One region of the Sphingomonas aerolata genome, then DNA from elsewhere that is predicted to be linked to it. Evidence: predicted binding sites of a transcription regulator. Region 1 holds the regulator's gene; the other holds the start of a gene.
What was found. Region 1 encodes LexA, which represses DNA repair genes until DNA is damaged. Its sites were predicted from a motif close to GTTCCNCNCTTGTTCT; they were not measured.
Positions count from the first base shown of each region.

Region 2: the regulator LexA is predicted to act here: its motif matches at 12,554-12,569, upstream of NEF64_RS13265 (ATP-dependent helicase).

Region 1 is NZ_CP098762.1:1,370,104-1,385,885, reverse strand. Features, by position in the region: gene NEF64_RS06480 (cobalt-precorrin-6A reductase) at 1-368, shown strand, start outside; gene cobJ (precorrin-3B C(17)-methyltransferase) at 344-1,108, opposite strand; gene cobI (precorrin-2 C(20)-methyltransferase) at 1,105-1,875, opposite strand; gene NEF64_RS06465 (precorrin-8X methylmutase) at 1,881-2,510, opposite strand; gene NEF64_RS06460 (cobalamin biosynthesis protein CobG) at 2,510-3,640, opposite strand; gene cobN (cobaltochelatase subunit CobN) at 3,637-6,936, opposite strand; gene cobW (cobalamin biosynthesis protein CobW) at 6,942-7,991, opposite strand; cobalamin riboswitch at 8,129-8,345, opposite strand; gene NEF64_RS06445 (HoxN/HupN/NixA family nickel/cobalt transporter) at 8,506-9,543, opposite strand; cobalamin riboswitch at 9,723-9,935, opposite strand; gene NEF64_RS06440 (molybdopterin molybdotransferase MoeA) at 10,173-11,357, shown strand; gene lexA (transcriptional repressor LexA) at 11,426-12,151, shown strand; gene NEF64_RS06430 (ComEC/Rec2 family competence protein) at 12,312-14,519, opposite strand; gene gltX (glutamate--tRNA ligase) at 14,539-15,782, shown strand, end outside.
Region 2 is NZ_CP098762.1:2,929,423-2,945,204, forward strand. Features, by position in the region: gene trpB (tryptophan synthase subunit beta) at 1-616, shown strand, start outside; gene trpA (tryptophan synthase subunit alpha) at 613-1,440, shown strand; gene accD (acetyl-CoA carboxylase, carboxyltransferase subunit beta) at 1,437-2,288, shown strand; gene NEF64_RS13215 (bifunctional folylpolyglutamate synthase/dihydrofolate synthase) at 2,333-3,652, shown strand; gene NEF64_RS13220 (DUF6628 family protein) at 3,721-4,173, shown strand; gene NEF64_RS13225 (AmpG family muropeptide MFS transporter) at 4,193-5,533, opposite strand; gene NEF64_RS13230 (response regulator) at 5,621-6,052, opposite strand; gene NEF64_RS13235 (pseudouridine synthase) at 6,172-7,776, shown strand; gene rsmD (16S rRNA (guanine(966)-N(2))-methyltransferase RsmD) at 7,776-8,312, shown strand; gene NEF64_RS13245 (MFS transporter) at 8,348-9,607, opposite strand; gene NEF64_RS13250 (inorganic phosphate transporter) at 9,657-11,303, opposite strand; gene NEF64_RS13255 (UrcA family protein) at 11,524-11,850, opposite strand; gene NEF64_RS13260 (GFA family protein) at 12,076-12,471, opposite strand; gene NEF64_RS13265 (ATP-dependent helicase) at 12,582-14,864, shown strand; gene NEF64_RS13270 (hypothetical protein) at 14,909-15,241, opposite strand; gene NEF64_RS13275 (glycine zipper 2TM domain-containing protein) at 15,362-15,782, shown strand, end outside.

The sequences.
Region 1 (15,782 bases):
AGCGCGTGATGCTCGCACTCGGCCGGATGCATGTCGACGCTTTCGCGCAGCAGCCGCAACACGACTATCTGCTGCGTTTCGTCGATACGCCCGATCATCCGCCGCAGCTGCCCCGCCACCGCCTGGTCGTGGACCGCGGCCCGTTCGACGCGGCCGGCGACACCCAATTGATGCGCGACCACTCGACAGACCTGGTCGTCTGCAAGAATGCAGGCGGCAGCGGCGCGGCGGCCAAGCTCGTCGCCGCGCGCACGCTCGGCCTGCCGGTGATCATGATCGACCGCCCGCCGCTGCCTGCGCGGCACGCGGTCGATACGGTCGACGCGGTGCTCGACTGGCTCGATCATGGCGCCGACCGCGGCGTATAGAGGATCGGCCGCTGCGCCCGCGCGATGATCCGCGTCAGGCTCGACCCCACGATCACCATCGTCCGCATGTCCGCCATCTCTGCGCGCGCGTCGGTCAGCGGTACGATCGACAGCGCTTCCTCGGGCGTCGACACCGCCCGCGCGAACAGCACCGGGCGATCGTCGCCGCACGTCGTGCGAAGGATCTCGAACGCGCGGACCAGCCCGTCGGGTCGCGCCTTCGATCGCGGATTGTAGAAGGCGATCGCGAAATCGGCCTCCGCCGCCAGCCGCACGCGCCGCTCGATCAGCGCCTGGGGCTTCAGATTGTCCGAAAGGTTGATCGCGCAGAAATCATGCCCCAGCGGCGCCCCCGCGCGCGCACTCGCCGCCAGCATCGCGGTGATCCCCGGCAGCACGCGGATGTCGATCCCTCCCCACGCCGCCGGCCCCGCCTCGAGCGCCTCGAACACCGCCGCCGCCATCGCGAACACGCCGGGATCCCCCGACGACACGACGACGACGCGCGCGCCTTCCGCTGACAGTTCGAGCGCATGACGCGCGCGGTCGATCTCGACCCGGTTGTCGCTCGCATGCAGTGTCAGACCGTCGCGCGCCGGAACCCTCGCGACATAGGGGATATAGCCGATCACGTCGGTTGCCTCGGTCAGCGCCGCGCTGACCTCGGGCGTCACCAGCGCGGTATCCCCCGGCCCCAGCCCCGCAATCGCCAGCCAGCCAGCCCCTGCGCTCTGGATCATGGCCGCCGCCCCTGCCCGTGGATCAGCAGTATCGCGAAATAGGGCGTGACCGCATCCGCCTCGCACAGCCGCGTGACGCGCTGCTCGGCCATCGCGGCATATTCGACCAGCCACGCCGCCTCCTCGCGCCCCGCCGCGGCGACCGCGCGGCGCAGCTTGGCGAGGTGCCGGCCGATCTTCATCACCACCAGCGCATCGGTGTCGCGGATCCGCCGCACCAGATCCGCCTCGGGCAGCGTCCCCATCACCACCGTCAGCACGTCGTCGCCCCAGGTGATCGGCGCGCCGCTCGCGGTCCAGGCGCCCGACATGCCGGTGATGCCGGGAACGACGGCGACCGGCGCGACCCCCTGCAACCGCGTATAGAGATGCATGAACGATCCGTAGAAGAACGGGTCGCCCTCGCACAGCACCACCACGTCCTCGCCGCCCAGTGCCAGCGCCGCGAGGTGATCGATGCACCCCGCGTAAAAGCCTGACAGCCGGTCGTTGTAGCGCGGATCGGACAATGCGATCTCGGTGGTGACGGGATATTCCATGGGATATTCGATCACGTCGTCGCGGAGCATCCCCTCGACGATCCGGCGCGCCTGTCCCGGGCGTCCCGCCTTGCGGAAATAGGCGACGTGGCGCGCACCGCGTACCAGCCGATCCGCGCGCACGCTCATCAGGTCGCACGCCCCCGGCCCCAGTCCGACGCCGTGAATCGTGCCGGTTACGACCACCTGTCCCGGCGGCGGCACCAAGGTCGCGGATGGCGCCACCACGCCGATCATTCCGCCGCACTCGCCAGCGCGTTGATCGCCGCGACGGTGATCGCGCTGCCGCCCAGCCGCCCCTCGACGATCACGCACGGCACCGGCTGCGCTGCCCACAGCGCATCCTTCGATTCGACCGCTCCGACGAAACCCACCGGACAGCCGATGATTGCCGCGGGCCGCGGACAATCGGGATCCTCCAGCATATTGAGCAGGTGGAACAGCGCAGTCGGGGCATTGCCGATCGCCACCACCGCGCCTGCCAGATGCGGTCGCCAGAATTCCAGCGCGGCGGCCGAGCGCGTCGTTGCCATTTCTCTCGCCAGCGCGACCGTCTCGGGTGTGTGCAGCGTACAGATCACCGCATTGTCCGCCGGCAAACGCGCGCGCGTGATCCCCTCGGTCACCATCCGCGCATCGCACAGGATCGGCGCCCGCGCCCGCAACGCCGCACGCGCGGTATGTGCGAAGCCGGGCGAAAAGCGGATATCCCCCGCCAGGGGGACCAGCCCCGCGGCATGGATCATCCGCACCGCGACCGGCTCCTCCTCGGCGTCAAACCGCGCGAGATCCGCCTCGGCGCGGATCATCGCGAACGACTGGCGATAGATCGCGGCCCCGTCAGTCTCATAGGCATAGGGCATCAGGCGGCTCCGGACGGCTGGGAGAAATGGGCGATAATCTGAGCGGGTTCGAACGCGCCGAGCAGCGGCGGCGCGCCCGCGCCCGCGCGCGCGTGCAGGGCAAGATCGAACCGCCCGTCGCGCCCGGTCAGCACCACGTCCGCAGGCCTCGCACGCGCGCAGCCCTTGGCGCATCCCGACACGTGCAGGCTGCCAGCGACCAATGGAGCCAGCCGCCGCGCGAGGTCGCGCGTCGCGACGCTCGCCTGCGGACAGGCGGGCGCGCCGACACAGGCGTCCACCCCGGCGCGCACGCTGCTCTGGTCGCGCGCGTTATCTGGCACACCCCCTTCGAGGATCAGCATCCGCCACGGCGTCACCCGGATCGCCGTGACCGGTTCCGCAGCGATCCGGTCGCGCAGCACCGTCCCCGCGATCCGCCCGAAACCGAGCGCGATCGCCGCGCCGAGTGGGTGCGCCCCCGCCTCGGGCGGCGGCGCGACGGGCGCAGGGACCAAAGTCGCGGGCCCCGGCACGGCCGCCGCGTGGCGCGCCATCCGCCCCGCCGCCGCACCGCCGCTGTCGACGAACCACCGCGCCAGCGCGATCAGCGCGTCGACCGCGGTGTCGCGCGTCACGTCCACCCCCGCCGCACGCCCCTCGCCGCGGACCAGCAGCCTGCCGTCCACCGCGCGCTCGACCCGGAAATCGGCGGGCGCGCGGGTCAGCACCGGCGCCGGGCCGGCATCAATTGCAAAACCGACCTTGCCGGGCAGCACCGGCAGGTCAGCCAATCGCTCGCGCAACGCGGTGGCGATATGCTGCGTATCGTCCCCGTCCTGCCAGTCGGGCGCAACCAGAACCGCACCCCGCGCCTCGCGCTCCGGATCGGGGTCGATCAGCCCGACTGCCAACAACGCCTCGACCAGCCCCCGCCAGCCCGCCTCGGCCACGCCGCGGATCTGCAGGTTCGCGCGGCTGGTCACGTCGACCTCGCCATTCCCCCACGCCATCGCCGCATCACACAGCGCGAGTGTCTGCGCGCGCGTCAGCCGGCCGAGCGGCGGGCGGATCCGCACCAGCAGCCCGTCGCCCGCCGCCATCGGCCGCCACGCATCGGGGCACCATCCCTTGACGGCGAACGCGCTCATGCCGGCAGCTCGAGCTGCGCGAGGATCGAATTGCGCCGCGTCGGCCACAGACCGGCCGCATGCAGCGCCGCGAACCGCGCGGTCATCGCCGCCAGCGCCGCGGGGTTCGCGCTTTCCAGAAACGCGCGCACCGCGTCGCGCCCCAGCGTCGCATCATAGTAGAGATCGATAAGCTCGGGAGACACCACCCGCGCCAGCTGCGCGAACATCGCCATATGGTCGAGCGTCGCGGCGATCTCCGCGCCCCCGCGAAACCCGTGCCGCATCATCCCCTCGACCCAGGCCGGGTTCGCCGCCCGCGCATGAACGACCCGCGCAATCTCCTCGTCCAGCGACCGCGCACGCGGCCGTTCTGGGTCGCGCGCATCGAGATGATACAGCGCCGCGGCCTTGCCCCCCGCAACCGCCTGCGCGGCCGCAAACCCTGCCTCGTGTGCAGCATAATCCGCGGCGAGCAACAGGTCGGTTTCGGGCAGGTCCTGAACATGGACGAACGCGTCGGCGGCGGCGACCCGGTCGCGGATCCCCGCCGGATCGAACCGCGTCGCACCGTCGTCGCCCGCCCCGTCGAGCGCGTGGCTCGACGCCGCCAGCCACGCCGCACCCGCCGCCGCCCGGGCCGCCTCGCCGTACGTCTCGCCCGCATCGCCAAGACCCAGTCCGTAGCGACCCGGCTCCGGCCCATAGACCCGCGCACCGACGGCAGCGCCAACGAACGGGTTCCAGTCGCCGGGCTCGTCGCGCAGCGCCAGCGCGCGCACCGCCTGCCCGAACATCTGGCCGAGCGCGGGAAACGCGTCGCGAAACAGCCCCGATACGCGCAGCGTCACGTCGATCCGCGGCCGGTCGAGCCTCGCCAGCGGCAGGATCTCGACCCCCGTGACGCGGTCCGACGCGTGATCCCAGACCGGCTCCGCGCCGAGCAGGTGGAGCGCCATCGCGAACTCCTCGCCCGCGGTCCGCATCGTCGCCGACGCCCACAGGTCGACGACCAGCGCGCGCGGATAGTCGCCCTCGTCCTGCAGATGCCGGCGGACCAACTCGTCGGCCAGCCGCACGCCCTGCGCATGCGCCGCGCGCGACGGCACCGCGCGCGCGTCGGTCGCATACAGGTTGCGCCCGGTCGGCAGGACGTCGCTGCGTCCGCGCCACGGCGACCCCGACGGCCCCGCCGCGATCCGCATGCCGCGCAACGCGTTCAGCAGCCCGTCGCGCTCGGCCTCCCCCTGTTCGCCACGCCCATAGACGTGCAGCCCGTCGCCGAACTGGCTCTCCTTCACGTCGCACACGAACGTGTCGATTCGCGTGATCGCCTCCGCCTGGCTCGCCGCCTCGTCGAGCCGCAGCGTCGCCGCCAGTCCGGTCGCGCGCGCCTCGTCGGCAATGTCGCGCTGCAGCCGGTCGCGCCGCGCGGGGTCGAGCCCGTCGGCGGTCGAAAACTCGTCGAGCAGCGATTCGAGCCGCCCCAGCCCCGCGCCGCTGCGCGTCGTCGCGGCCGGCGGCGGGACATGGCCGATCGTCACCGCGCCGATCCGCCGCCGCGCCTGCGCCGCCTCGCCCGGATCGTTGACGATGAACGGATAGAGCACCGGCATCGCCCCGGTCAGCGCCTCGGGCCAGCATTCCCCCGACAGCGCGACCGCCTTGCCCGGCAGCCATTCGAGCGTCCCGTGCGCGCCGACATGGATCAGCGCATCACTCCCCCGCGCGTGCAGCCACAGATAGAAGGCGACATAGGCATGACGGGGACAGCGCGACAGGTCGTGATACTCCCCGACCCGCGCCGCACTGCGCCCGCGTTCGGGCTGGAGCGCAATCACCACGCCCCCCCGCTCGACGCCCGCGAACCCGAACGCGCCGTCGACACAGGCCAGATCGTCCTCGGGCGCGCCCCAGCTTTCCTCGAGCGCCTCGCGCAACACGGCCGGCAAGCCCCCAAGCGCCGCACGATACGCCGCGACCGGCCACGCGATCCGCCCCGTCGCCAGCGCCTCGGCCAGGCCTCCGGATGCAGTCTCCCCGGTCGCATAACCCGCGGCCGCCAGGTCCTCGACGATCGCCTCGGCAGACGCCAGCGCGTCAAGCCCGACCGCATGCGCCATCTGATACTCCTTGCCCGGATAGGTCGACAGCACGACCGCGGGCCGCTGCTCGGCGACCGGCCGCTCCGCCAGAAGCACCCAGGCCGCGACGCGCGCGACGATCGCGTTGATCCGGGCGGGCTCGGCCCGGTGCTCGCGCCGCGCATAGCCGAGAGCGTCGTCGCGGACGCCGTCCTCCTTGAAGCTCGCGACGCCTGCGAACAGCCGTCCGTCGACCTCGGGCAGAACAACGTGCATCGCCAGGTCGGCGGGGGACAGCCCGCGCGTCGATCCCGCCCAGGCGGCGCGGTCCGATGTCGCCAGCGCGACCTGGAACACCGGCACCCCCGCCCCGTCGAGCGGCGAGCTGTTATCGGCGCCGCGGCCGGAAAAGGCGGTGGCGTTCACGATCGCCGCCGGGCGCAGTGCGACGACCCAACGCGCCAGCCACCCCGCCGCGCCCGGCGCCTTCAGCGACGGCGCGAACAGCCCGACGACCTCGAACCCCGCCGCGCTCAGCCCGGCATGCAGCGCCTCGACCGGGTCGAGATCGGCAGCGGTCAGGTAGGAACGGTAGAAGATCAGCAGGATTCGCGGCCGCGTCGCAGTCATCGCGAACGCCGCGGGGCACGTCACCCCGTCGCGCGGCTGCCAGCCGCCGACCTCTGGGACCGTCTTCACCCCCGCGACCGGCCCCGCATAGAGCCCTGCCGCCAGCGCCATCTGCGCCAGCGCCGCCTGCGCCGCGACCGCGCCGCCATCGTCGCACAAGGCGGCGAGCCGGCGCAGCGTCGACACCGGCACCGTCGACGCCGCATCGAGCCGTGCGTCGATCCGCCCGTCGGCCGGCAGCACCGCCAGCGCGATCCCCCGCGCCCGCGCCAGTGCCTCGACCTGCTGCAACCCATAGGACCAGTAGGACCGCCCGCCGATCAGCCGGATCACGATCCCCTTCGCCCCACCGCTCCCGCTCCCGCTCAGCGTCCGCTCGACATAGGTATCGACCGACAGCGGATGCGCGAGCGCGGACAGATTGGCGAGCCGGAGCGACGGCAGCGGGCTCCCACTCGCCGCCGCACGCCGCCACCCGGCCGCGAACGCGCCGAGATCCCCGTCCGAAAAGGACAGGACGACAAGATCCGCCGGGCTCTGCGCCAGGTCCTGCGGGACCGCGCTCTCCTCCAGCCCGTGGCTTTCGCGGAAGACGACGTGCATCGTCGTCAGCCCTGAAGCGCGGCCCGGATCCTTGCGGGGTCGATCCGGTCATGCTCCGCGATCACCACCAGCCGCGTCTGGCGCGCCTCGTCGCCGCGCCACGGCCGGTCATATTGCGTCCGCACCCGCGCCCCGACCGCCTGCACCAGCAGCCGCATCGGCTTGCCCGTCACCGCGGCATAGCCCTTCACGCGCAGGATGTCGGCGTCGCGCGCGAGGGTCTCGATCCGCGCGGCGAGCGCCGCCGGGTCCGCGATCTCGCCGAGGTCGACGATCATGCTGTCGAAATCGTCATGCTCGTGATCGTCCGCGCCATCATGGTGCGACGGTCGCGCGGCGATGTCGTCCTCCGCCGCCGCGTTCAGCCCGAGCACGACGCGCGGATCGATCACCCCGTCGGTCAGCGCGATCACCGGCAACGCACGCGGGGACTCCGTCGCGACCACCGCGCGCGCCGCAGCCACCCCCGCCTCGCCCGCCAGATCCGCCTTGGTCAGCAGCACCAGATCCGCACAGGCAAGCTGGTCCTCGAACACCTCGGCAAGCGGCGTCTCGTGATCCACGCTCGGATCCGCGCGCCGCTGCGCCTCGATCGCGGCGAGGTCGGGCGCGAACCGTCCCGCGGCGACCGCTTCCGCATCGGCCAGAGCGATCACCCCGTCGACTGTGATCCGCGACCGGATCGCGGGCCAGTCGAACGCCTTGAGCAACGGCTTGGGCAAAGCGAGCCCCGACGTCTCGATCAGGATGTGGTCGGGCCGCGGGTCAAGCGCGAGCAAAGTCTCGACGGTCGGGATGAAATCGTCCGCGACGGTGCAGCAGATGCAGCCATTGGCGAGCTCGACGACATTCTCGGCCGGGCAATCGGGGATCGCGCAGCCCTTCAAGATGTCGCCGTCGATACCGAGCGTGCCGAATTCGTTGACGATCACCGCGAGCCGCCGGCCACCGGCATTCCGGATCAGGTGGCTGATCAGCGTGGTCTTGCCCGCGCCGAGGAATCCGGTGACGATGGTAACGGGAATCTTGGCCAGGGTCGGCTGGGGGTCGGTCATGCGATACTCTCCGGGCGTTGGAACGACGGCCACGGACGGGCGCACGCCCGCAGCCACACGCGCGCACGACCTGAAGGCCGCACGCGTTCGTCGCTCAGACGGAGTACCGTGCCGCGACCATCCCCTGGATCAAGGCAAGAGCGACCATGACGCTGGCAGGTCTCCTGGCTCGCGGGTCGAAGCTCGATGCACGCCTTCCCAGGTCCCGTGACCCAGTGGCTGCCCCCGCATCGGGGGCCTGTGCGTCTCGCTCACCGCTTACAGTTGCAGGGACAGCCGCGGCATTGGGAGGCAAAGCTCCCGCACCGCATTCCCATTCAAGCCCCGAAGGGCACCGGCGCGATCTGTTGAGGTTCGGTAGAACCAAACCTCGGGGTTGGGTTTAGAGGAGTTTCGTGACTGTGCCAATGCACCTGACCTCCGTCATTCTGACGAAAGTCAGGATCCAGGGCCACGCATGATCCGGTGATTGGCTCTGGGCGCCGGGTCGAGCCGGGGATGACGACGCTGCTCGTTACCCCCGCACCACCTCGATCTCGTCGAACCGCTTCCACCGGTAGATCGCGAAACTCAGCACCCAGCACGCCACGAACAGCGCGATGATCGCAAAGCCCAGCCCGTTGAAATTCTCGCCCAGCGCCGAAGCAACGTCCCACACGCCCCCGCTCAGGCCGAGCTTCGACGCCAGCAGCGCGAGCGTCTCGATCCCGCCGATCGCGATCGCGACGATCGCCGAGATCAGCGTGATCGTGATGTTGTAATAGAGCTTGCGGATCGGCTTCACGAACGCCCATTCATACGCGCCGAGCATCACCACCCCGTCGGCACTGTCGACCAGTGCCATGCCCGTCGCGAACAGCACCGGCAGCACCAGCACCGTGCCGATCGACAGCCCGTCCGCCGCCTGGCTTGCAGACAGGCCGAGGATCGCGACTTCGGTCCCGGTGTCGAACCCCAGCCCGAACAGGAACCCGAGCGGCGCCATGTGCCAGCTGCGCGTGACCAGCCGGAACATCGGCCGGAACAGCCGCGCGAGCAGCCCGCGATTGCCGAGAAGCAGGTCGAGATCCTCCTCGACATAGCGCCCCCCGCCGCGGACATGGCCGAAGGTCCGCCACACCGATCGCAGGATGATCAGGTTCATCGCCGCGATCGTGAACAGGAACAGCGCGGAGATCAGTGTCGCGATCACCCCGCCCGCCTGCTTGAACGCCTCGAACTGCGCCAGCGCACTCGCGGTCAGCGCGATCGCGACCGCGGCGATCAGGACGATCCCCGAATGGCCGACCGCGAACCAGAAGCCGACCCCGATCGGCCGCTGCCCGTCCTGCATCAGCTTGCGCGTCACGTTGTCGATCGCCGCGATATGATCGGCGTCGACCGCATGGCGCAGCCCCAGCCCCCAGGCGAGCATCGCGGTGCCCAGCATCAATGGCTGCGTTTGGAACAGCGCGAACGCCCATCCCCAGGCGGCGATATTGGCCGCCACCAGCATCGCGAACATCCAGCCGATCCGGTGTCGCGTCGAACGACCGGCGGTCCGCCCGGTCATGATCTTGGTCATTGGCACATCCCCGGCGTCCGACGAGGACGGGGGCCTGCCGCGAACGACCGGGACGCGCGCCGACCGGACGCCCTGAGCGGCCGGCATGCGTCGCCGATGCGGCCCCCGCCGCATGGTCGTCGCTCAGACGGCGTTCACCGTGCCTCGGCCACCCCCTGGACCGGGACAAGAGCGACCAGACGCCGGCAGGTCTCCTGGCTCACGGGTCAAGGCTCGACGCACACCTTCCCAGGCCATCGGCCCAGTGGCTGCCCCCGTCGCAGGGGGCGCGTGCGTGTCGCTCGCCGCTTACAGTTGCAGGGACAGCTGCGGTCTTGGGGCAAACCCCGCACCGCATTCCCATTCAAGCCCCGAGGGGCACCGACGCGATCTGTGCGGATCCGGCTTGCGTCGGACCTGCGCCACAGGGCTAGCGCGTTTTGCCTGCGCTGACGACAGGATTTGCGCGCGACGCAACGCAGGGCATGTCGTCCCATCTCACCGCAACGTCTGCCTTACCTCGTACGTTGATCGCATAACCGACCGGTGTCCTGCCGGTCGCGGCGTTGCCCGCTTTCCGCCCCGCGGCATTCGTGCGAGCAGCGCAGACCTTCATCGCCCCGCTGAACGGAGCCCGCATGCGCCCTCTCGTCCCCGTCGCCGAAGCCCAGTCCCGCCTCTTCGCCATGGCATCGCGCGTGCCGGCCGAAACCGTGCCGCTGCGCTCCGCGATGGGTCGCTGGGCGGCGGAGGACATTCTCGCCCGCCGCACCCAGCCTGCGACCGACCTTTCGGCGATGGACGGCTATGCGATCCGCTACGCCGATCTACCCGGGCCGTGGACGGTCATCGGCGAGAGCGCGGCCGGCCGCCCCTTCGCCGGCACGCTCGCCCCGGGCGAGGCGACGCGCATCTTCACCGGCGCGGCGATGCCGCCCGGCGCTGATACCGTCCTTGTTCAGGAAGAGGCCGCGCGCGACGGCGACCGGCTGATGCTCGACGGCGAAGGCCCCGCCTTTGAAGGCCGCAACACACGCCGCAAGGGGCTCGACTTCGCGACCGGCACGCGGCTGATCGCGGCCGGCGATCGGCTGACGCCCGCGCGCATCGCGGTCGCTGCGACCGGCGGACACGGCACGCTGTCGGTCGGCCGCCGGCTGCGCGTCGCGGTCGCCGCGACGGGGGACGAGCTCGTTCCGCCCGGCTCGACCAGCGACCCCGTCCCGCTACCGGAATCAAACGGCATCATGCTCGCCGCGATGCTCGCCGACCTGCCCGTCGACATTATCGATCTCGGAATCCTCCCCGACCGGCTCGACACGCTGCGTGACGCCTTTGCCGGGGTCGACGCCGATCTGCTGGTAACCACGGGGGGCGCGTCGGTCGGCGATCACGACCTCGTCCGCCCCGCGATCGAGGCGGCCGGCGGGGCAATCGACTTCTGGCGGATCGCGCTGCGCCCGGGCAAGCCGATGATGGCGGGTACGCTTGGCCGGACGATGCTGCTCGGCCTGCCGGGCAATCCCGTCTCCGCCTTCGTCACCGCGATCCTGTTCGTCCGCCCCGTGGTCGCGCACATGCTCGGCGCGCGCGATCCCCTGCCGCAGACGACGCATGCGCTGCTCGGCGAGGATCTTCCGCCCAACCAGTCGCGGACCGACTATATGCGCGCCGAACTGCGCAAGGGTCGCGCCTATGCCTCGACCATCCAGGACAGCTCGATGCTGCTGACGCTCGCCCGTTCGTCCTGCCTGATCATCCGCGACGGCGACGCGCCGGCGGCAAGGGCGGGCGACTCGGCGGAAATCCTCGTCATCGCGTGACGTCACCGCTTGACGAAGCTGCAAGTGTTCCATAGAAGTTCCTCGTCTGTTCCGGACGGAGAACCGTTATGCTCACGCGCAAGCAGCACGAGCTTGTCTGCTTCATCAATGACCGCCTCGCCGAGACGGGCGTGTCGCCCTCGTTCGAGGAGATGAAGGACGCGCTCGACCTGAAATCGAAATCGGGCGTGCACCGTCTGATCAGCGCGCTTGAGGAGCGCAACTTCATCCGACGCCTGCCCAACCGTGCGCGCGCGCTCGAAGTGCTGCGGATGCCCGAGCGTCCCGAGTCTGCAACAGGGCAGATGGCGGCGAAGTCGGGGCCGAAGGTGGCGGCATCGGCCGACACCGTATCTGCGCCGAACACGGCCAGCGCCACGCCCGCGTCGCCCGATCGCATCGCGGCGAACGACGTCGTCGAGATCCCGCTGCACGGCCGGATCGCCGCCGGCGTCCCAATCGAAGCCTTTGAAGGCAGTTCGATGCTCGCCGTCCCGGCCGCTTTGCTTGGCACTGGCGAGCATTATGCGCTGGAGGTTTCGGGGGACTCGATGGTCGAAGCCGGCATCCTTGACGGCGATTATGCGCTGATCCGCCGTACCGAGATCGCACGCGACGGCGAGATCGTCGTCGCGCTGATCGAGGACAGCGAAGCGACGCTGAAATATTTCCGCCGCGAGGGCGCAATGGTCCGGCTCGACCCGGCCAACCGCGCCTATGACCCCCAGCGTTATGCGCCCGCACAGGTCCGGGTTCAGGGCAAGCTGTCGGGTATCCTGCGCCGCTACGACTGACGAATGCCGGGTGGCGCTGGCGGTCATCACCGCCACGCAACCGGCAGTGGCGTTCGTGACCAACGGCCCCAGGCACCATCGTCCGCGTTTCGGAATTGCGGCCCTCCCAATCGGAGGCCCCACCTTCGCAGTATCATGACCCGACATACCCAGTCGCGACCTATCGCTCTGACCACCCCCGAGCCGGCACCCGAAACCGGACCGACGCCGCCCCCCCGGCCAGCCCATGCTGATCGCCCGCCGCCCCGAACCGTCGCATTGGCCGCGCCAGCGTCGGCGGATCGCGCCACGGGTGCCGATCTCCCGGATTGAGCACCGTCACCATCCGCCCCGTGGTCAGCGTCAACGCGATCCCCCCGGTCCGCTCAAGCACCGATCGATCGAGCTTCAGCCATCGCGGCGTACAACCACGCGGCAGCCCGCGCTCGCTGATGACGATGTCCGCGCGCCGGCAGGCGGCAACCATCTCCGCGATCGGCACCCGGTAAACGCTCCGCGTCGCCAGCACGCGCCAGGCTCGGCCGCGGGCGACAACATCGGTCAGGCACAGGTCGCGGCTGCACCGCGCATCGGGCTGATCCGCGAGCAGCAGCGGCTCACCGTCGACCCCACCATTCTCCGCCAGCGTATCGCGGACATAGTCACCCGCCCGATCGCGGAGCAGCGCGAGCCCGGCGGCGGTCCGGACCGCGACGTGGCGACCATCGCCCGTCACAAGGATATCGGGTGACGGCGTCGTCAGCGCCCAGATCGCGCCGACCGCCAAGGGCAGGATTCCGATCCGTCGCCACCGCGTCCGCCACAGCGCGATCCACACACCGCCGCCGACCATCAAGGCAAACGCCCCGTCGGGAACCGCCGGCAACGCGCGGACCGCGCCCGGTGCATGCGCCACACCGCGCGCGAGCCACAGCAGCGCGTCGAGCGCATGCTGCACCAGCCACCAGGCGGGCGCGCCAATCCCGATCGTGTCGAGCAGCAGCGCCAGCGCCTCGAACGGCATCACGACGAACGTGGTCAGCGGGATCGCGACGATGTTGGCGACCGCGCCGTACAGCCCGGCCTTGTGGAAATGATAGACCGCGATCGGCATCAGCGCCGCCTCGACGACGAGCCCGGTCAGCAACAGCGACCCCACGCCGCGCAACAGGCGCCTGCCGCGGCCCTCGTCATGCGGCGCGAACGTGGCACGGACGACGGGATGCTCGTGCAGTGCGATAATCGCGGTGATCGCGGCGAACGACAATTGGAAGCTCGGCCCGGCCAGCGATTCGGGCAGCGCGAGCATCACCGCGATCGCCCCCGTCGCGACCAGCCGCAACGTCATTGCCTCGCGCCCCATCGCCAACGCAACCAGCACCAGCAACGCCGCGACGCAGGAGCGGATCGTCGGCACCTGGCTGCCCGTCAGCACGGTATAACCGATCGCCGCCGCCGCACCGGCAAGCGCGGCGATCAACGGCAGTCGCGTGTGCAGCGCGAGCCACGGGCTGAGCGCAAGCAGCCGCATCACGATCAGCATCGTCGCGGCGACCGCGGCGGTGATGTGGAGGCCGCTCACCGACAGGAGATGCGCCAGCCCGGCGCGCCGCATCGCCTCTGCATCGGCGTCGCTGATCGCGCCGACGTCGCCGGTCGCCAGCGCCGCCGCGATCCCGCCTGCGCTCCCGTTGAGTTGCGCGACGATATGCCGCGACAACGCCACCCGGACCCCTGCGCCACCGCGGCCCGGCACTGTCACAACGACGGGCGAAAAGCCCCGCCCCGTCGCGCCGATCGCGCCGAACCAGGCGACGCGCGCAAAGTCATAGGCGCCGGGCACCGCGGGCAAGGGCGGCGGCATGAGTCGCGCGCGAAGCTTTATCGTCGCGCCGATCCCCAGCGCCGCTGGCGCATCCGCCTCTGCCAGGTTGATGCGGACGCGGCCGGGCAACGCAACCGGCGCGCCATCGGCGTCCTGCCCCAGCCCGACCGGCCGCACCGTCAACCGCACCAGCCGGCGCGCGACGAGTGGTTCGATCGTCTCGACCCGCGCCGACAGCTGCACGAAAGTCGGCCCCGCGAGCACCGGTGCCGCCACGCGGTGCGATCGCACCCAGATCAGCCCGATGCCCAGCGCCGCCGCGATCGCGCCGATCGCGAGCATCCGTGCCGCGCGCCCGCCGCGACCCGCCGCGAGTCCGGCCAAACCGCCAGCGACCAGCACCAGGATCGCGGTGCCCCATGCCACGGGATCGGGCAGCACGAACCACAGCGCGATGCCGCCCCCAAGCCCCACGGGCAACCAGGTTATGAGCTGGTCGCGCTCCGCCTCCAGCCAGCGTTCGATCGCCCGGCCCGGCTCCGCCATCCAGGGCGGCACGCCCATTTGTCGCCGCCGGGGACGCATGCTAGAGGCGGCGACGGCTGATCCGGCCATCGTTTCTACAGTCTGGGAGCACCCGCGGTTGGGCGCAATATCTGATACGGATGCCGTCGTTTCGGCCGCACCCGTGGTTACTCGTTTCGCTCCGTCGCCGACGGGGTTCCTGCATCTTGGCGGCGCGCGCACGGCGTTGTTCAACTGGCTGTTCGCCAAGGCGAACGGCGGCAAATTCCTGCTGCGTATCGAGGATACCGACCGCGTGCGGTCGACCCAGCCGGCGATCGACGCGATCATCGACGGGATGCGCTGGCTAGGGATAGACTGGGACGGCGACGTCGTCATGCAGTTCGCCGGCGCCGATCGCCACGCCCGCGTCGCGCACCAGATGGTCGAGGCCGGCCACGCCTATCGCTGCTACATGACCAATGACGAGATCGCGGCGATGCGCGCCGAGGCGCAGGCGGCCAAGAAGCCGCTTCGCATCCGCAGCCCATGGCGCGATCGTCCGGCGAGCGAGGCCCCCGATCTTCCCCATGTCGTCCGACTGCGCGCGCCGCAGGAGGGTGCGGTCACGATCGAGGATCGCGTCCAGGGATCGGTGACGGTCCGCAACGAGGAAATCGACGATCTTGTCCTCCTCCGTTCGGACGGCACGCCGACCTACATGCTCGCGGTCGTCGTCGACGATCACGACATGGGCGTCACGCACGTCATCCGCGGTGACGATCACCTCAACAACGCGTTCCGCCAGCTGCCGATCTACCGTGCGATGGACGCGATCGAGGGCGGCTGGCCCGATCCGATCTATGCGCACATCCCGCTGATCCACGGCCCCGATGGTGCCAAGCTGTCCAAGCGTCACGGCGCGGTCGGCATCGAGGCCTATCGCGACGAGATGGGCATCCTGCCCGAGGCGTTCGACAATTACCTGCTGCGGCTCGGCTGGGGGCACGGTGACGACGAGATCATCAGCCGCGAACAGGCGGTCGAATGGTTCGACCTGTCGGGCGTCGGCAAGTCGCCCTCGCGCTTCGACCTGAAGAAGCTCGAGAATCTGAACGGCCACTATATTCGCGAGGCCGATGATGCGCGTCTGGCCCAGCTCGCCGCCGATCGGCTCGGGCATGCCCTGCCCGATGGCGGACTCGACCTTCTGACTCGCGCCATGCCGGTCCTGAAGCCACGTGCAGCGAACCTGAACGAACTCGCCGAAGGTTCGAATTTCCTGTTCAGCCAGCGACCTTTGGCGATGGATGACGCCGCAGC
Region 2 (15,782 bases), 1.6 Mb from region 1:
CACCGCCGCCGGCCCGCACCCCTATCCCGAGATGGTCCGCGATTTCCAGTCGGTGATCGGCACCGAGGCGCGCGCGCAGATGCTCGACCGCGTCGGCCGCCTGCCCGACCTGCTCGTCGCCGCGATCGGTGGCGGATCGAACGCGATCGGGCTGTTCCACCCGTTCCTCGACGATGCCGATGTCGCGATGCTCGGCGTCGAGGCGGCGGGCCACGGGCTCGACAAGCAGCATGCGGCGAGCCTCGCGGGCGGCTTCCCCGGCGTGCTCCACGGCAACAAGACCTATCTGCTGCAGGACGAGGACGGCCAGATCACCGAGGCGCATTCGATCTCGGCGGGCCTCGACTATCCGGGCATCGGCCCCGAGCATGCCTGGTTGCGCGACATCGGCCGCGTCGACTATGACAGCGCGACCGACCAGGAGGCGCTCGACGCGTTCCAGCTGCTCTGCCGCACCGAGGGCATCATCCCCGCGTTGGAGCCGAGCCACGCGATCGCGACCGTGACCAAGAAGGCGCGCGCGATGCGGCAGGACCAGATCATCCTCGCCAATCTGTGCGGCCGCGGCGACAAGGACATCTTCACCGTCGCCGAAGCGCTCGGGGTGGCGATTTGAGCCGCCTCGCCGCCACCTTCGCGCGCACCGCGGCCGAGAACCGGGCCGCGCTCGTCGCGTTCGTCACCGCGGGCGATCCCTCGACCGCCGCGACGCCGGCGATCCTCGACGCGCTCGTCGCGGGCGGCGCGGATGCGATCGAGCTCGGCATGCCGTTCACCGACCCGATGGCCGATGGCCCCGCGATCCAGGCCGCCAACATCCGCAGCCTCGCGCAGGGGACGCGCACCGCGGACATCCTCGCGATCGCCACCGCCTTCCGCGCGCGCCATCCCGACACCCCGCTGGTGCTGATGGGCTATGGCAACCCGATGCTGCGGCGCGGCGCGGACTGGTTCGCGCAGGCCGCGGCGGCTGCGGGCGTCGACGGCGTGATCTGCGTCGACGTGCCGCCCGAGGAGGATGATGCGCTCGGGCCCCAGCTGCGCGCCGCCGGGATCGACCTGATCCGCCTCGCCACCCCGACCACCGACGCGGCCCGGCTGCCGGCCGTGCTCGATGGCGCGAGCGGGTTCCTCTATTACGTCTCGGTCGCGGGCATCACCGGGCTGCAACAGGCGCAGCAATCCTCGATCGAGGACGCGGTCGCACGGCTGAAGGCGCAGACCGACATCCCGGTCGCGGTCGGCTTCGGCATCCGCACGCCCGAGCAGGCGGCGAACGTCGCGCGCGTCGCCGACGGCGTCGTGGTCGGCTCGGCGATCGTCGAGCTGGTCGCGCAGCACGGCACCGCTGCGGCGGAGCCCGTCCGCGCCTATATCACGTCTCTCGCCGATGCCGTCGCGTCCGCAAGAAAGGAAATTCGCATGGAGATCGGGGCATGAGCTGGCTCAACAGCGTCCGCAACGTCCTGCCGTTCGTCGCCAAGCGCGAGACGCCCGAAAATCTCTGGCACAAGTGCAAGGGCTGCGGGCAGATGGTCTTCACCAAGGAGCTGGAGGAAAATCTCCACGTCTGCCCGAAATGCGACCATCACGACCGCATCGGCCCGAAGATCCGCTTCGCGCAGCTGTTCGACGAAGGCAGCTGCAGCGAGCTGCCCGCGCCGCCGGTGCCCGAGGATCCGCTCAAGTTCCGCGACCAGAAGCGCTATACCGATCGCCTCAAGGCGGCACGCACCGACAACAGCGAGCGTGACGCGCTCGTCAATGCCCGCGGCGCGATCGACGGCCACCGCGTCGTCGTCGGCGTGCAGGATTTCGGCTTCATGGGCGGATCGATGGGCCTCGCGGTCGGCGAAGCCTTCGTTCGCGGCGTCGAGGCCGCGATCGAGGACCGGGTGCCCTATGTGATCTTCACCGCCAGCGGCGGCGCACGCATGCAGGAGGGCATTCTCAGCCTGATGCAGATGCCGCGCAGCACCGTCGCGATCCAGATGCTCCACGACGCCGGGCTGCCCTATATCGTCGTGCTGACCGATCCGACGTCGGGCGGCGTGATGGCGGCCTATGCGATGCTCGGCGACGTCCAGATCGCCGAACCCAAGGCGACTTTGGCCTTCACCGGCCGCCGCGTGATCGAGAGCACGATCCGCGAGAAGCTGCCCGAGGATTTCCAGACGTCGGAATATTATTTCGAACACGGGATGATCGACATGGTCGTCCACCGGAAAGACCTGCGCGAACAGCTCGGCACCGTCATCGGCTATCTGAGCGCCCGCGAAGCGGCGTAAATCCGATCCTCCCCCGCCAGGGGGAGGATCGTGAGGAGCCAAGAATGCCCGACCACGCCACCTCCTCCTCCCCCGCCGTCCAGGCGCAGCTCGACCGGCTGACCGCGCTGTCCCCCGGCGCCGACATTCTCGGCCTCGAGCGCATCACCGCGCTGCTGTCGCGGCTCGGCGACCCGCATCGGTCGCTGCCGCCCGTGTTCCATGTCGCCGGGACCAACGGCAAGGGATCGACCTGCGCGTTCCTGCGCGCCGCGATCGAGGCGGCGGGGCTCAACGTCCATGTCTATTCGAGCCCACACCTCGTCCGCTTCAACGAACGCATTCGCCTCGCCGGCCGGCTGATCGACGACGACGCGCTCGCCGCGCTGCTGTCCGAGGTGCTCGACCACGCCGCGGACCTGCAGGCGAGCTTCTTCGAGGTCACCACCGCCGCCGCCTTCCTCGCCTTCGCGCGGACGCCCGCCGCGGCGACGATCGTCGAGGTCGGGCTGGGCGGCCGGCTCGATGCGACCAACGTCATCCCGAACCCCGTCGCTACCGGCATCGCCGCGCTCGGGATCGACCATCAGGCGTTTCTCGGCGACACGCTGCTGGCGATCGCGGGCGAGAAGGCGGGCATCGCCAAGCGCGGCGTGCCGCTCGTGACGATGGATTATGCCCGACCGCTGCGCGCGCGCATCGCGGGAATCGCCGAGGCGGCGGGCGCCCCCGTCCTCGCGCGCGGCACCGCCTGGACGAGCGAGACGACGCGCACGACGATGCGCTACACCGATGCGGACGGCACGCTCGTCACCAACCGCCCGCGGCTGGTCGGCCTGCACCAGTCGCGCAATCTCGCGCTCGCGATCGCGATGCTGCGGCATCAGTCGGCGCTCGCCATCCCCGACGCGGCGATGCGCGCCGCCGCGGACGCCGCGCATTGGCCCGCGCGGATGCAGCGGCTGTCCGACGGCCCGCTCCATGCGCGGTTGCCCGCGGGCAGCGACCTGTGGCTCGACGGCGCGCACAATCCCAATGCCGCACAGCCGGTCGCGCGCGTGCTGCGGACGCTGGCGGCAGGGCGTCCCGCGACGCTCGTGCTCGGCATGCTCGCGAACAAGGATGCCGACGCGGTGCTCGACATTCTCGGCCCGCAGGTCGGCCACGTCGTCGCGCTCCCCGTTCCGGGTCATGCGCACCACGCCCCGGACGCGCTGGCGGCGATCGCCCGACGCGCCGGGTGCAGCGCGGAGACCGCCGCGACCCCCGCCGAGGCGCTCGACCGCATCGCCGCGCAGGGTGACGCGCCGCAGTTCGTGCTGATCGCCGGTTCGCTCTATCTCGCGGGCGAAGTGCTCGCAGGCAACGACGAGCTGCCGCACTGACCCCTTATTGCTATTGACTATCAATAACGAACGCGCGACCTTGGTCTTGTAACCACGGAGTCGCGTATATGACCGATGCCAACCGCTTTGCCGGCACGACGCTTGCCAGCATGACGACGGTGCTGCCGCATCCACTGCCGCCCTGCGAGAATGCGCGGATCGCGCTGTTTGCGATGCGACGGATGGGTGCGAACGGGCTTGGCGACGCGCGCGCCGCGCACACGCTGTTCACCGCGTTCGGACAGGGGTTTCGCCGGCCGCTGATCCTGATGCGCGCGCTGATGGCCGATCTCGCGGGCAGCGCGGCGGGGACGATCGCGATCGCGCCCTGCTGCTGCGCGCGGATGACGCCGGCCGAATCGGCGTTGCTGTCGATCCTCGCGCGGGTCGAGACCGCGCCCGACACCGCGCGGCTGCTGATGACCGACCTGCTCGGCGTCCGCCGCGTCGACGGCGTCCTCACCAGCGCCGCCGCAGTCGCCGCCGCCTTCGCGGACGAGGGGCGCCCGGTTACGGGTTGAACCGGGTCACGCGCCGGTGTCAGTCCGCCCCGGCCGCGATCGCCGGGTCGCGCCGCACGCTTTCGACGACGAACCCCTGACGCCACAGGATCCACAGCAGCACGAGCCCCGGCACCGCGACGACCATCGTCAGCATCCAGAAGCCGGGCCAGCCCAGCGCGTTGGCGGCATAGCCTGCGGGTGCCGCCAGCCACGTCCGCCCGACCGCCGCGAACGACGACAGCAGCGCGAACTGCGTCGCGGTATAGGCGAGGTTGGACAGCCCCGAGAGATAGGTGACGAACACCGTCAGCCCGATCCCGCTCGTCACCTGCTCGGTCGCGACCGCGATCGTCAGCCAGGTGTTCGAATGGCCGTGCCAGGCAAGGATGACGAACATGAAGTTGCTGAGCATCATCAGCATGCCCGACACGAACAGCGCGCGGCCGAGGCCCAGCCACGCCATGAACGGCGCGCCCAGCGCGGTCCCGACGATCAGCCCCCAGAACCCGACCAGCTTATTGATCGCGATGAATTCGGTGTCGCTGAACCCCAGTTCGACGATCATCGGGTTCAGCATGCCCTGCCCCATCGCATCGCCCAGCTTGTAGATCAGCACGAACAGCAGGATCAGCACCGCGCCGCGACGCTGGAAGAACTCGCGGAACGGCCCGATGATCGTATCCTCGAGCCAGCGCCCGCGCGACGCCTCATCCTGTGATGCCAGCACCCGGTCATGCAGTCCGCGCCCCGCCCAGAGCGCCGCGAGCGCGCCGGGAATGACGCAGAACGCGGTCAGCCCATAGCCCATCGCCCAGCCCAGCCCGAGCCCTTCGGACGAGGCGATCGCGATCGTGCCGACCCCTGCCGCCAGATTGCCGAGCCGGTAGCCGAACTGGTTGTTCGCGGTCCCGTGCGGCAATTCGTCTTCGGGCAGGATCTCGATCCGGTAGGCGTCGATCACGATATCCTGAGTCGCGCCGAGGAACGCGGTCACGATCGCCCAGAAGGCGAACACCCCGAGATGATCCTGCGGCGCGCTGAACCCCAGCATCCAGACCGAGCCGAACAGCAGCGCCTGGACGAAGAACAGCCAGGCGCGACGCTGCCCGACCCAGGCCGTCAGCACCGGGATCTGGAACCGGTCGATGAACGGCGCCCAGAGGAATTTCAGCGTGTACGGGGTCGTCAGGCCGATCGCGAAGCCGATCGTCTTCTTGTCGATCCCGACCTTCGACAGCCAATAGCCCATCGTCCCCAGCAACAGCGCGAGCGGAAAGCCGCTCGATATCCCGAGCAGCAGCGCCGCGATCGGCCGGGGCCGCAGATAGGGGGCGATGGTGGCGAGCAGGGATCGACGCGGAACGGCTGTACTGGACATGGGCCGACCATAGCGGGCTGTCGACGCGAGGGAAGGCGGAAGACGTCGCCGCTTCGCCTTGGTCGCGACGAAGCTAAACGCGTGCCGTCAGACGGGCGCGCTGAACAGCCGCAGGCCCGAGGGCAGCTTCTTCGGCTCGCTCCCCGCCATCCGCGCCTCGATCGCGGCGATCGCGGCAAGCAGGTCACGCTGCGAATAGGGTTTGGAGAGACACCCCGCGGCCAGCGTCGTCGCCTCGACCGGGCAGTTGCCCGTGACGAACAGCACCGGCACCCCGCGTTCCAGGGCCGCACGCGCCACGTCGAGCCCCGATCCGTCGCTCAGGCTGACATCGGCGAGGATCAGGTCGATCGCGGACTCGCTTTCGATCACCGCCAGTGCATCGCTGACCCGGTCGACTGTCGCGACCACGGTGAATTTCGATTCGGTCAGGAAATATTCGGTGTCGAACGCGACCAGCGGTTCGTCCTCAACAACCAGCAAGCGGATGATCAGCCGCTTCTTCTTTGCGAACAGCATCGACATCACGCCCCTTCGCGCAACGAATGGTCGTTACGCCCATGCGACATAACGCACCGCATCACGAAGGGACGCAAATATTTTCGCGCTGCACCCCGATCCATAGTATCAGCCGCGCCATGACGACTTCAAAAGACGATAACCCGACTGCCAGCCCGTCGAACGACGCGCCCGCAACAGCCCCCGCAGCCCCCATCAAGGGCGACCGCATCGCCAAACTGCTCGCCCGCGCGGGCGTCGCGTCGCGCCGCGACATCGAACGGATGATCGCCGAGGGGCGCGTCGCGCTCAACGGCAGCACGCTCGACACGCCGGCGACGATCCTGCGCAACCTTGCCGGCGTCACCGTCGACGGCGATCCGGTCGAGGCGCCCAGCGCGGCGCGGCTTTTCCTTTACCACAAGCCGACCGGGCTGCTCGTCACCGAGCGCGATCCGGCGGGCCGGACGACGATCTACGACCGCCTGCCGCGCGAACTGCCGCGACTCGTCCCCGTCGGCCGGCTCGATCTCAACACCGAGGGGCTGTTGCTGATGACCACCGACGGTGGTCTCAAGCGCCAGCTCGAACTCCCCGCGACCGGCGTCGAGCGCGCCTATCGCGCGCGCGCCTATGGCAACATCACCCAGCCGCAGCTCGAGGAGCTGATCGAGGGGATCGAGATCGAGGGCGTCCGCTACGGCTCGATCAACGCCAATATCGAACGTCGCACCGGCGCGAACGTCTGGATCGAGATGATCCTGACCGAGGGCAAGAATCGCGAAGTCCGCCGCGTGCTCGAACATCTGGGCCTCCAGGTCTCGCGCCTGATCCGCACTCGCTACGGCCCGTTCGTGCTCGGCGACCTCGCCCCCGGCCAGATCGGCGAAGTGCTCCAGCACGACGTCGTCGCCTTCCAGAAGGAGCTCGCGCGCGGCAAGCCCGAGGGCCCCGGCGCGCGTCCGAACATCGGCATCAGCGCCAGTGCCGGCGCGGGTGCGGGGATCGGCGCCAAGTCGCCCCAGCGTGGCGCCAACGCCCCCCGTCCTGCCCCCTCGGCCCGGCCCGCGACCGCGGCACCGCGCCAGCCCGCGCGCAGCCCCTATGCGGCGCCGGCAAGCTCCGGCTTCTCGAGCGGCGCAGCGCCGGTCGATCGCGCCGCACGACCGGCCCGCCCGGCCCGGCCCGAGCGGATCCGCCCGACCGCGGCGATGGTCCGCGGCGACGTCACCGATCCCTGGGCCAAGCCCGATGCGCGCGGCGGCAATCGCGCGGCCGCGACGCATCACGCCCAGCCGACCGGCGCCGGCACCGGTCGCCCGACCTATCGCCAGGAGCGCGCGGACCGCGGCGAGGAACTGAGCACCAGCCCCAAGATCAAGCATTTCCGCGCCGCCAAGCCGCCCCGCGACCGCGCCGCCCCGACCCGCGTCGGCGGCGGGGGCAGCAGCGGTAGCGGTAGCGGGGGCACGACAGCCCCGCGCCGCCCCGACTCGCCCCAGCGTCAGGACCAGCGCCAGGACCAGCAACGCGGCTTCCGCCCTCAGACGGACGACTCCCGCGCGCGGACCGGTCTCGACAAGCGTGCCGCGCGCAGTGCCGCCGGTCGCCCCGGTGCGGATCCCCGCCCGCCGCGCGACGGCGCACCGCGTCCCGAACGCGGCAGCCGTCCGCCCGCGCCCGGCAAGGGACCATCAGGGGGGCGCGGTCATCCGCCCCGCGCACCACGCGGAGGTAAACGCTGATGCGGATCATCGCAGGCCAGTATCGCGGTCGCCAGATCGTCGCGCCCAAGGGTGACGCGACCCGCCCGACCGCCGATCGCATGCGCGAGGCGCTGTTCTCGATGCTGACCAGCCGCGTCGGCAGTTTCGAAGGGCTCGCGGTCGCCGATCTGTTCGCGGGCTCGGGTGCGCTCGGGATCGAGGCCTTGTCGCGCGGCGCGGGGTCGTGCCTGTTCGTCGAGCAGGACAAGCCCGCGCTTGATGCGCTGAAGGGCAATCTCGCCAAGCTCGGCATTCGCGGCGACGTCCGCGCGACCTCGGTGATGGCGATGGGCCCCGCGCCCGCGCCGCTCGACATCATCCTGATGGATCCGCCCTATGACACCGGTGCGGGCCTCGTCGCGCTCGACAAGCTCGCGCGGCTCGGCTGGACCAGCCCGGCGACGTGGATCAGCCTCGAGACCGCAAAGGCGGAGGTCGTCCAGCTGCCGGGCTTCGAGGTCGACGCCACGCGCGTCCACGGCAAGGCGCGGCTGACGCTGCTGCGCCCCGCCTGACGTAACGGTCTCCCGCGCAAGCGGGAGACCCCGTCCTACGCGTCGGCGCGGCGCCCGACGATCAGCAGCCCGCCAAGGCTCAGCACTCCCGCGGCCATCAGATACACACCGACCAGCCCCAGCCCGCGCGGCGCCAGCGCCTCCGCCACGATCGGCGCGAGCGCGCCGCCGAGCACGCCGCCAAGGTTGAACGTCATCGACACGCCGGTATAGCGCACGCCCGCCGGAAACAGGCTCGGCAGCCATCCACCGAGCGGGCCATAGGCGAACCCCATCACGAACAGCGCGCCCGACAGCCAGAGCGATACCGTGACCAGCGATCCCGATCCCAGCATCGGCCCCATCAGCGCGCCGACGACGATACAGCCCGCAAACCCGACGCTGAGCATCCGCGCCGCCGTATAGCGATCCGCCAGCACGCTCGCGAGGATCACCCCCGCCGCGAGGAACCAGATCGCGACCAGCTCGACGCCGAGAAACGCCTCGCGCGAATAGCCGAGCGTCTTCGTGCCGTAGCCGAGCGCGAACGCGGTCGCGAGATAGAAGAGCGCGAAACACGCGATCACCCCGAACGTCCCCGCCAGCGTCGCCCGCAGATGCCGCGTCAGCAGCTCGGCGATCGGCACGCGCGGGATCGCCTCGGTCTTCTCTGCTTCCAGAAACGCGGGCGTCTCGGTCAGCTTCAGCCGCACCCACAGCCCCAACCCGACCAGCACCGCGCTGACCAGGAACGGGATCCGCCACCCCCAGGCAAGGAACTGCGCCTCGTCGAGGACTAGGCCGATGATCAGGAACAGCCCGTTGGCGGCGAGAAACCCGACCGGCGCGCCGAGCGGCGGGAACATGCCGAACGTGTTGCGGCGGTGCGGCGGCGCATTCTCGACCGCGAGCAGCGCGGCGCCACCCCATTCGCCGCCCAGCCCCAGCCCCTGCCCCAGCCGCATCAGGCAGAGCAGCGCCGGCGCCCACCAGCCGACTTGCGCATAGGTTGGCAGGAACGCGATCGCGACGGTCGATCCGCCCATCAGCAGCAGCGACGCGACCAGGGTCGACTTGCGCCCGACCCGGTCACCGAAATGCCCGAACAGCACCGCGCCCACCGGCCGCGCGACGAACGCCAGCCCGAACGTCGCATAGCTCAGCAGCAGCTGCGCCGACGCCGACTGGCCCGCGAAGAACAGCGGCCCGAACACGAGCGCCGCGGCGGTCGCGTAGATGTAGAAGTCGTAGAATTCGACCGCGGTGCCGACCAGGCTGGCGGCGAGGATGCGGCGGCTGGACCTAAGCGTGCTCATGCCGCGTGCATCGCTGCCCGCCGCCGCCCCGTCAATCGTACGCTCGGCTTTAACGCCCCAAGGCGTGCGCCACCCCGAGCAGCATCCAGTACAGCCCGCCCGACAACAGCATCGCAACCGGCAGCGTCATGATCCACGCCAGCCCCATGTTCACCAGCGTGCGCCGCTGCAGCCCGCCGCCATTGGCGACGCTCGCGCCCGCAACGCCCGACGACAGGATATGCGTCGTCGACACGGGCAGGCCGAACCGGTCCGCCATCAGGATCGTCGCCGCCGCGACCAGCTCCGCCGACGCACCCATGCCATAGGTCAGATGCGACTTGCCGATCCGTTCGCCGACGGTGACGACGATCCGCTTCCACCCGACCATCGTGCCGAGCCCGAGCGCGAGCGCGACCGTGACCTTCACCCAGATCGGGATGTAGCGCGTCCCCTGCTCGAGCCCGCCGCCATAGGTTTTCAGCTCCGTGATCTCCTGCGCGGTAAAGCGCGCCTGCGCGGTCTTGTCCGCCGCGACCAGCTTGGTCGTGTCGAGCACGAGGTACATGTCGTTGCGCAGGTTCGACGTCGCTGCCGCGGGCACCTTGCCGAGCGAGCCATAGCCCTCGATCCGGCGGGTGACGTCGTTCGACAGCGTGGCCAGCGCGCCATAGACGACGGGCTCGGCGACCTGCTTGGATTTCAGCGCGGTGGTGACGCGCGCGCGCGCGGCCTCGACCGTCGAAGGCGTGCCGTCGGCATGTGCAGCAAAGGCCGACGACGCCGCGCGGGCGCTCTGGACGAACGCCGGCGTCGCGCTTTCGGGCATCGTCCGGTTCAGCGCATAGGCGGTCGGTGCGCAGCCGATCAGGATGAGCATGATCAGCCCCATCCCCTTCTGGCCGTCATTGCTGCCATGCGCGAAGCTGACCGCGGTGCAGGTGCCGATCAGCAGCGCGCGGATCCCGCGCGGCGGCGGCGTATTGCTCTCGGGCGCCTCGAACAGCTTGCGATCGGTCGAGAAGGCCTTCATCACCAGCAGCATCAGCAGCGCGCCGACAAAGCCGACCACCGGGCTGAACGCGAGCGCGGAAAGCACCTTGGTCACCTGCGCCATGTCGACGCCCGACGTGCCGTCCGCGCCGCCGTTGATCAGCTGGTTGGCGAGCCCGACGCCGAGGATCGAGCCGATCAGCGCATGGCTCGACGAATTGGGTAGCCCGACCGCCCAGGTCGCGAGGTTCCACAGGATCGCCGCGAGCAGCAGCGCGAAGATCATTGCGAAACCGCCCGCGCTGCCGACGTTGAGGATCAGGTCGACCGGCAGCAGCGTGATGATCGAATAGGCCACCGCGCCCGACGACGTCATCACGCCGACGAAATTGAAGAATCCCGACCAGACGACCGCGAGCGGCGCGGGCATCGAATGCGTGTAGATGACCGTCGCGACCGCATTGGCGGTGTCGTGGAAGCCGTTGACGAATTCGAACCCGAGCGCGATCAGCAGCGCGAGTCCGAGGAACGCGAACGCACCGACCGCGAGCGTCTCGCCGACCTGCGCGGTATCGGTGGCGATGCTGAACCCCGCATAGGCCAGCCCCCCCAGCAATATTGCCAGAAAGATCCAGCGCCCGGCCGGATGCAGATCATGATCGAGCCGCGGTCCGCTGCGCGGTGCGCGGTCGATCGCCTCGACCGTTAATGGGGAAGTAGCCATGATCGCGCAGTCGGCCCTAACGATTACAACTTTATGACAACGCGATGCATCGCCGCGCGGCGATACCAGAATGACACAGTGACGAACCCCGCGCAGCGCGCGACCGCCCATGATCCTCCCCCGCCGGGGGGGCAGGCACAGCCTGACGGCGGGGGAGGACCGCCGCGCCTCTGACAGAGCGGTCCTCCCTCGATCGCGCATCGGATCGAGCGCGAAGACGCTACCGCCCCGCGAGGCTTGCCAGCTGCGTCCCGTTGCGCGTCAGCAACGCGGCGGTCTGGACCGTGGCGTCCTGCATCATTTCCGTACGGCACCGGTGCGACTCGGCAAAGGCATTCAGCCCGCCGGTCCGCGGGGCGCAGGTCCGGTTGACCGCCGACTGCACGCGACGCGCAAGCACACGCCGCCCGGCGTCGCTGGCCAGGTCGAGCCCGGCATGCGAGACACGGATCGTGACGGGGTCGCGCACCGGATCGGCGGCAGCGCCGGTCGCAAAAAGGCACGCGGAAGCGATCGCCGCCGAAGCGACGCTGTGGAGGATCTTCATGATGACGTCCTTTGCTGGTCCTGCGGTCCGCAGGCACACCGGCCTGCGCGCGACTAAGCCCGACCGTCGGGAGGAGCGTCTCTGCGCGGCCTCTCCGACGAAGACCCTCGTCGCTGCGCACGCCCTACGCCCGGATCGTTACGCGCCCGCGACGGTTTGGCGACGGTTCGTCGGTCGCCCCGCGATTTCGATCACCCCGCACCTCGGTGGCGACCGAACGCGCGTTCACATCCCCGGATAGCGTGCGAATTCGGGCAGGCTCGCCAGGTCCGCCATCCACGCCAGCCGCTCCGCGACCTGGATTTGCGCGCCCGGTGCGACCGACTCGGGATCGTCGAGCGTGCACGACTGGATGTCGATGATCCCCGGCAGCGCGACCGGGTTGGTGTAGAACAGTCCGGTCCCGCACGTCCCGCAAAACTGCCGCCGCCCGTGCTCGGACGACGCATAGGTCACCGGATCGCCCGAAATCATCACCTGCTCGGTCCTGAACGCGATCCAGCCGACCATCGGCGCGCCTGCGCTTCGGCGGCAATCCTTACAGTGGCACAGCGCATGATGCGCCGCCTCGCCCGTCGCGACATAGTGGATCGCTCCGCAGTGGCATCGTCCCGACAACATGCACGCCTCCTGTTGATATTCTCGATTTGTTCCACACATCGCTGCGCCGTGCAAGCCTTAGCCGCTTGCCCGATCGCGCCCCGTTCCCTACCTGTTCACCGGTGAACCAGATCGCCCATCCGTCCGACGCAAACCGCCAGCCGCCCTATCTCCGCGGCCTCAACGATCCCCAGCGCGAGGCGGTGCTGACCACCGACGGCCCCGTCCTGATCATCGCGGGCGCGGGCACCGGCAAGACCGCGGCGCTGACCGCGCGACTTGCGCACCTGATCTTCACCAAGAAGGCGTGGCCGTCGGAGATCCTCTCGGTCACCTTCACCAACAAGGCCGCGCGCGAGATGCGCGAGCGCGTCGGGCGTCTGGTCGGCGACGCGGTCGAGGGGATGCCGTGGCTCGGCACCTTCCACGCGATCGCCGCAAAGATGCTGCGCCGCCATGCCGAACTCGTCGGGCTGCAGTCCAACTTCACGATCCTCGATACCGACGACCAGCTGCGGTTGCTGAAACAGCTCATCCTCGCCGCTGATATCGACGAGAAGCGCTTCCCGACGCGCAGCCTCGCCGGGCTGATCGACCAGTGGAAGAACAAGGGCCTCGTCCCCGCCGATATCGATGCGGGCGAGAGCGAGCGCTACGCCAACGGCCGCGGCGGCGAGCTGTACGAGCAATATCAGACCCGGCTGCGCGCGCTCAACGCCTGCGATTTCGGCGACCTGCTGCTCCACATGCTCGTCATCCTGAAGACGCACCGCGACGTGCTGGCGCAGTATCAGCAGCGCTTCAAATACATCATGGTCGACGAGTATCAGGACACCAACTCGTCGCAATATCTCTGGCTGCGGCTGCTCGCGCAGGAGCGCAAGAACATCGCCTGTGTCGGCGACGACGACCAGTCGATCTATTCGTGGCGCGGCGCGCAGGTCGAGAACATCCTGAAGTTCGAACGCGATTTTCCGGGCGCGAAAGTCATCCGCCTCGAACAGAATTACCGCAGCACGCCGCACATCCTCGGCGCGGCCTCGGGCGTAATCGCCAACAATGGCGGTCGCCTCGGCAAGCAGCTCTGGACCGAGCTCGACGTCGGCGAGAAGGTCAAGGTCATCGGCGTCTGGGACGGCCCCGAGGAAGCGCGCCGCGTCGGCGAGGAGATCGAGAGCGTCCGTCGCACGGGCAAGAGCCTCGACGAGGTCGCGATCCTCGTCCGCGCACAGCACCAAACGCGCGAGTTCGAGGACCGCTTCATCGCGATCGGCATGCCGTACAAGATCGTCGGCGGCTTCCGCTTCTACGAACGCGCCGAGATCCGCGACGCGCTCGCCTATCTCCGCGTCGTCAACCAGCCCGCGGACGACCTCGCCTTCGAACGCATCGTCAACGTCCCCAAGCGCGGGCTCGGCGACAAGGCGGTCGCGCGCATCCACCAGCTCGCGCGCGCCACCGGCACCCCGCTCACGACGGCCGCCGCGCGCATCCTCGACACCGACGAACTGACCGGGGCCGCCAAGAAGTCGCTCGGCCGCCTCGTCGGCGACATCGCGCGCTGGCGCGACATGGCGACCAGCCTGCCGCACGCCGAACTCGCCCGGCAGCTGCTCGATGAGAGCGGCTATACCGCGATGTACCAGGCCGAGAAATCGGTCGAGGCGACCGGCCGGCTCGAGAATTTGAGCGAACTCGTCCGCGCGATGGAGGAATATGACTCGCTCGGCGCGTTCCTCGAACATGTCTCGCTCGTCATGGACAATGAGGGCGGCGCGCAGGATCCGCAGGTCACGATCATGACCATCCACGCCGCCAAGGGCCTCGAATACGACACCGTCTTCTGCGTCGGCTGGGAGGAAGGACTTTTCCCCTCGCAGCGCTCGCTGGACGAGGGCGGCGTCAAGAGCCTCGAGGAGGAACGCCGCCTCGCCTATGTCGCGATCACGCGCGCGCGGCGCCTGGCCGTCATCCTCCACGCCGCCAATCGCCGCATCTACGGCCAGTGGAATTCGTCGATTCCCTCGCGCTTCGTCGCCGAACTGCCCGACGAGCATACCGACACCGAGACGACAATGTCGGGCGGCGCGAGCCTCTGGCAGGCCAACTGGTCCGACCGCGCCGATCCGTTCGCCGACGTCGCACGCGGCACCGGCCGCGGCCCCGGCTGGCAGCGCGCGGCCACGCCCGGCGGCGGCTTCTCGACCAAACCCGCCCGCGTCGTCGAAAGCCGCGCGAGCGCGATCAGCCTCGGCAACAAGGGTCGCGACGACCTCTCGCTCGGCCAGCGCGTGTTCCACCAGAAATTCGGCTATGGCAGCATCGCCGAGATCGAGGGCAACAAGCTCGAGATCGACTTCGAACAGGCCGGCCGCAAACGCGTCATGGACAGCTTCGTGACGATCGCACCGTAGGACGACCGGTCGGCGCCAACCTGTACGGGAGCCGACAACCCCGTTCAGGAACGATGCCGAAGCAGGATCGTATCGTCCTTCCAGCCCGATCTCGGGCAAGAGGACACCTCATGAAGTTCACGAATCTCATCGCCGCCGGGCTCGCCTTCGCCACGCTCGGCCTCGGCGTGGCCGCGCCCGCCGAAGCCCAGCGCGATCGGGGCCATAGCCAGCAGTATCGCGACAACGATCATCGCGGTGATCACCGCGCCGATCGTCGCGACTATCGCCGCAACGACCATCGCGGCCGCCACGACGGCCGCCGCTTCCGCGGCCGCGACAATGATCGTCGCAAATGGAACAATAATCGCCGCTGCCGCACCGAATGGCGCAACCATCGTCGCGTCCAGATCTGTCGTTGACGAGAGCCGGGTGGCGGCGCGATGTCGCCACCCGTTACCGGGACACCCCACCGGCCCCCCCCCCCCGTGCCACCCCACCGTGAAAGGATTTCGATCATGAAGCGTTCTCTCGGCCTCGCGACGATGATCGCCGCGACCTGCCTGTCCGCCGCCGCCCCCGCCGTCGCGCAGACCAGTGCCGACAACGCCCGTTTCGCCGCCGCCCAGGCGCGCCTCGACAGCGAGTTGCAGATCTTCCGCGAGGAATTCGATCGCTACCAGTCGCTGCGCGGCAATCGTGGCGGCAGCTATGTTCCGCCGGCGCCGCAGGGCGGCTATCGCCAGGCACCCGACCGGTATGAGGGCGGCTATCCCGACGAGCGCGACGAGGGCAATTACGACCCGGCCCGCGACTATCGCGTCGGCCCGAATTATCAGGAGCGCACCCTGTCCGCCAACGACCGCGTCTATGCGGGGCAGGACGGCCGCTATTACTGCAAGCGCAACGACGGCACGACCGGGCTGATCATCGGCGCGG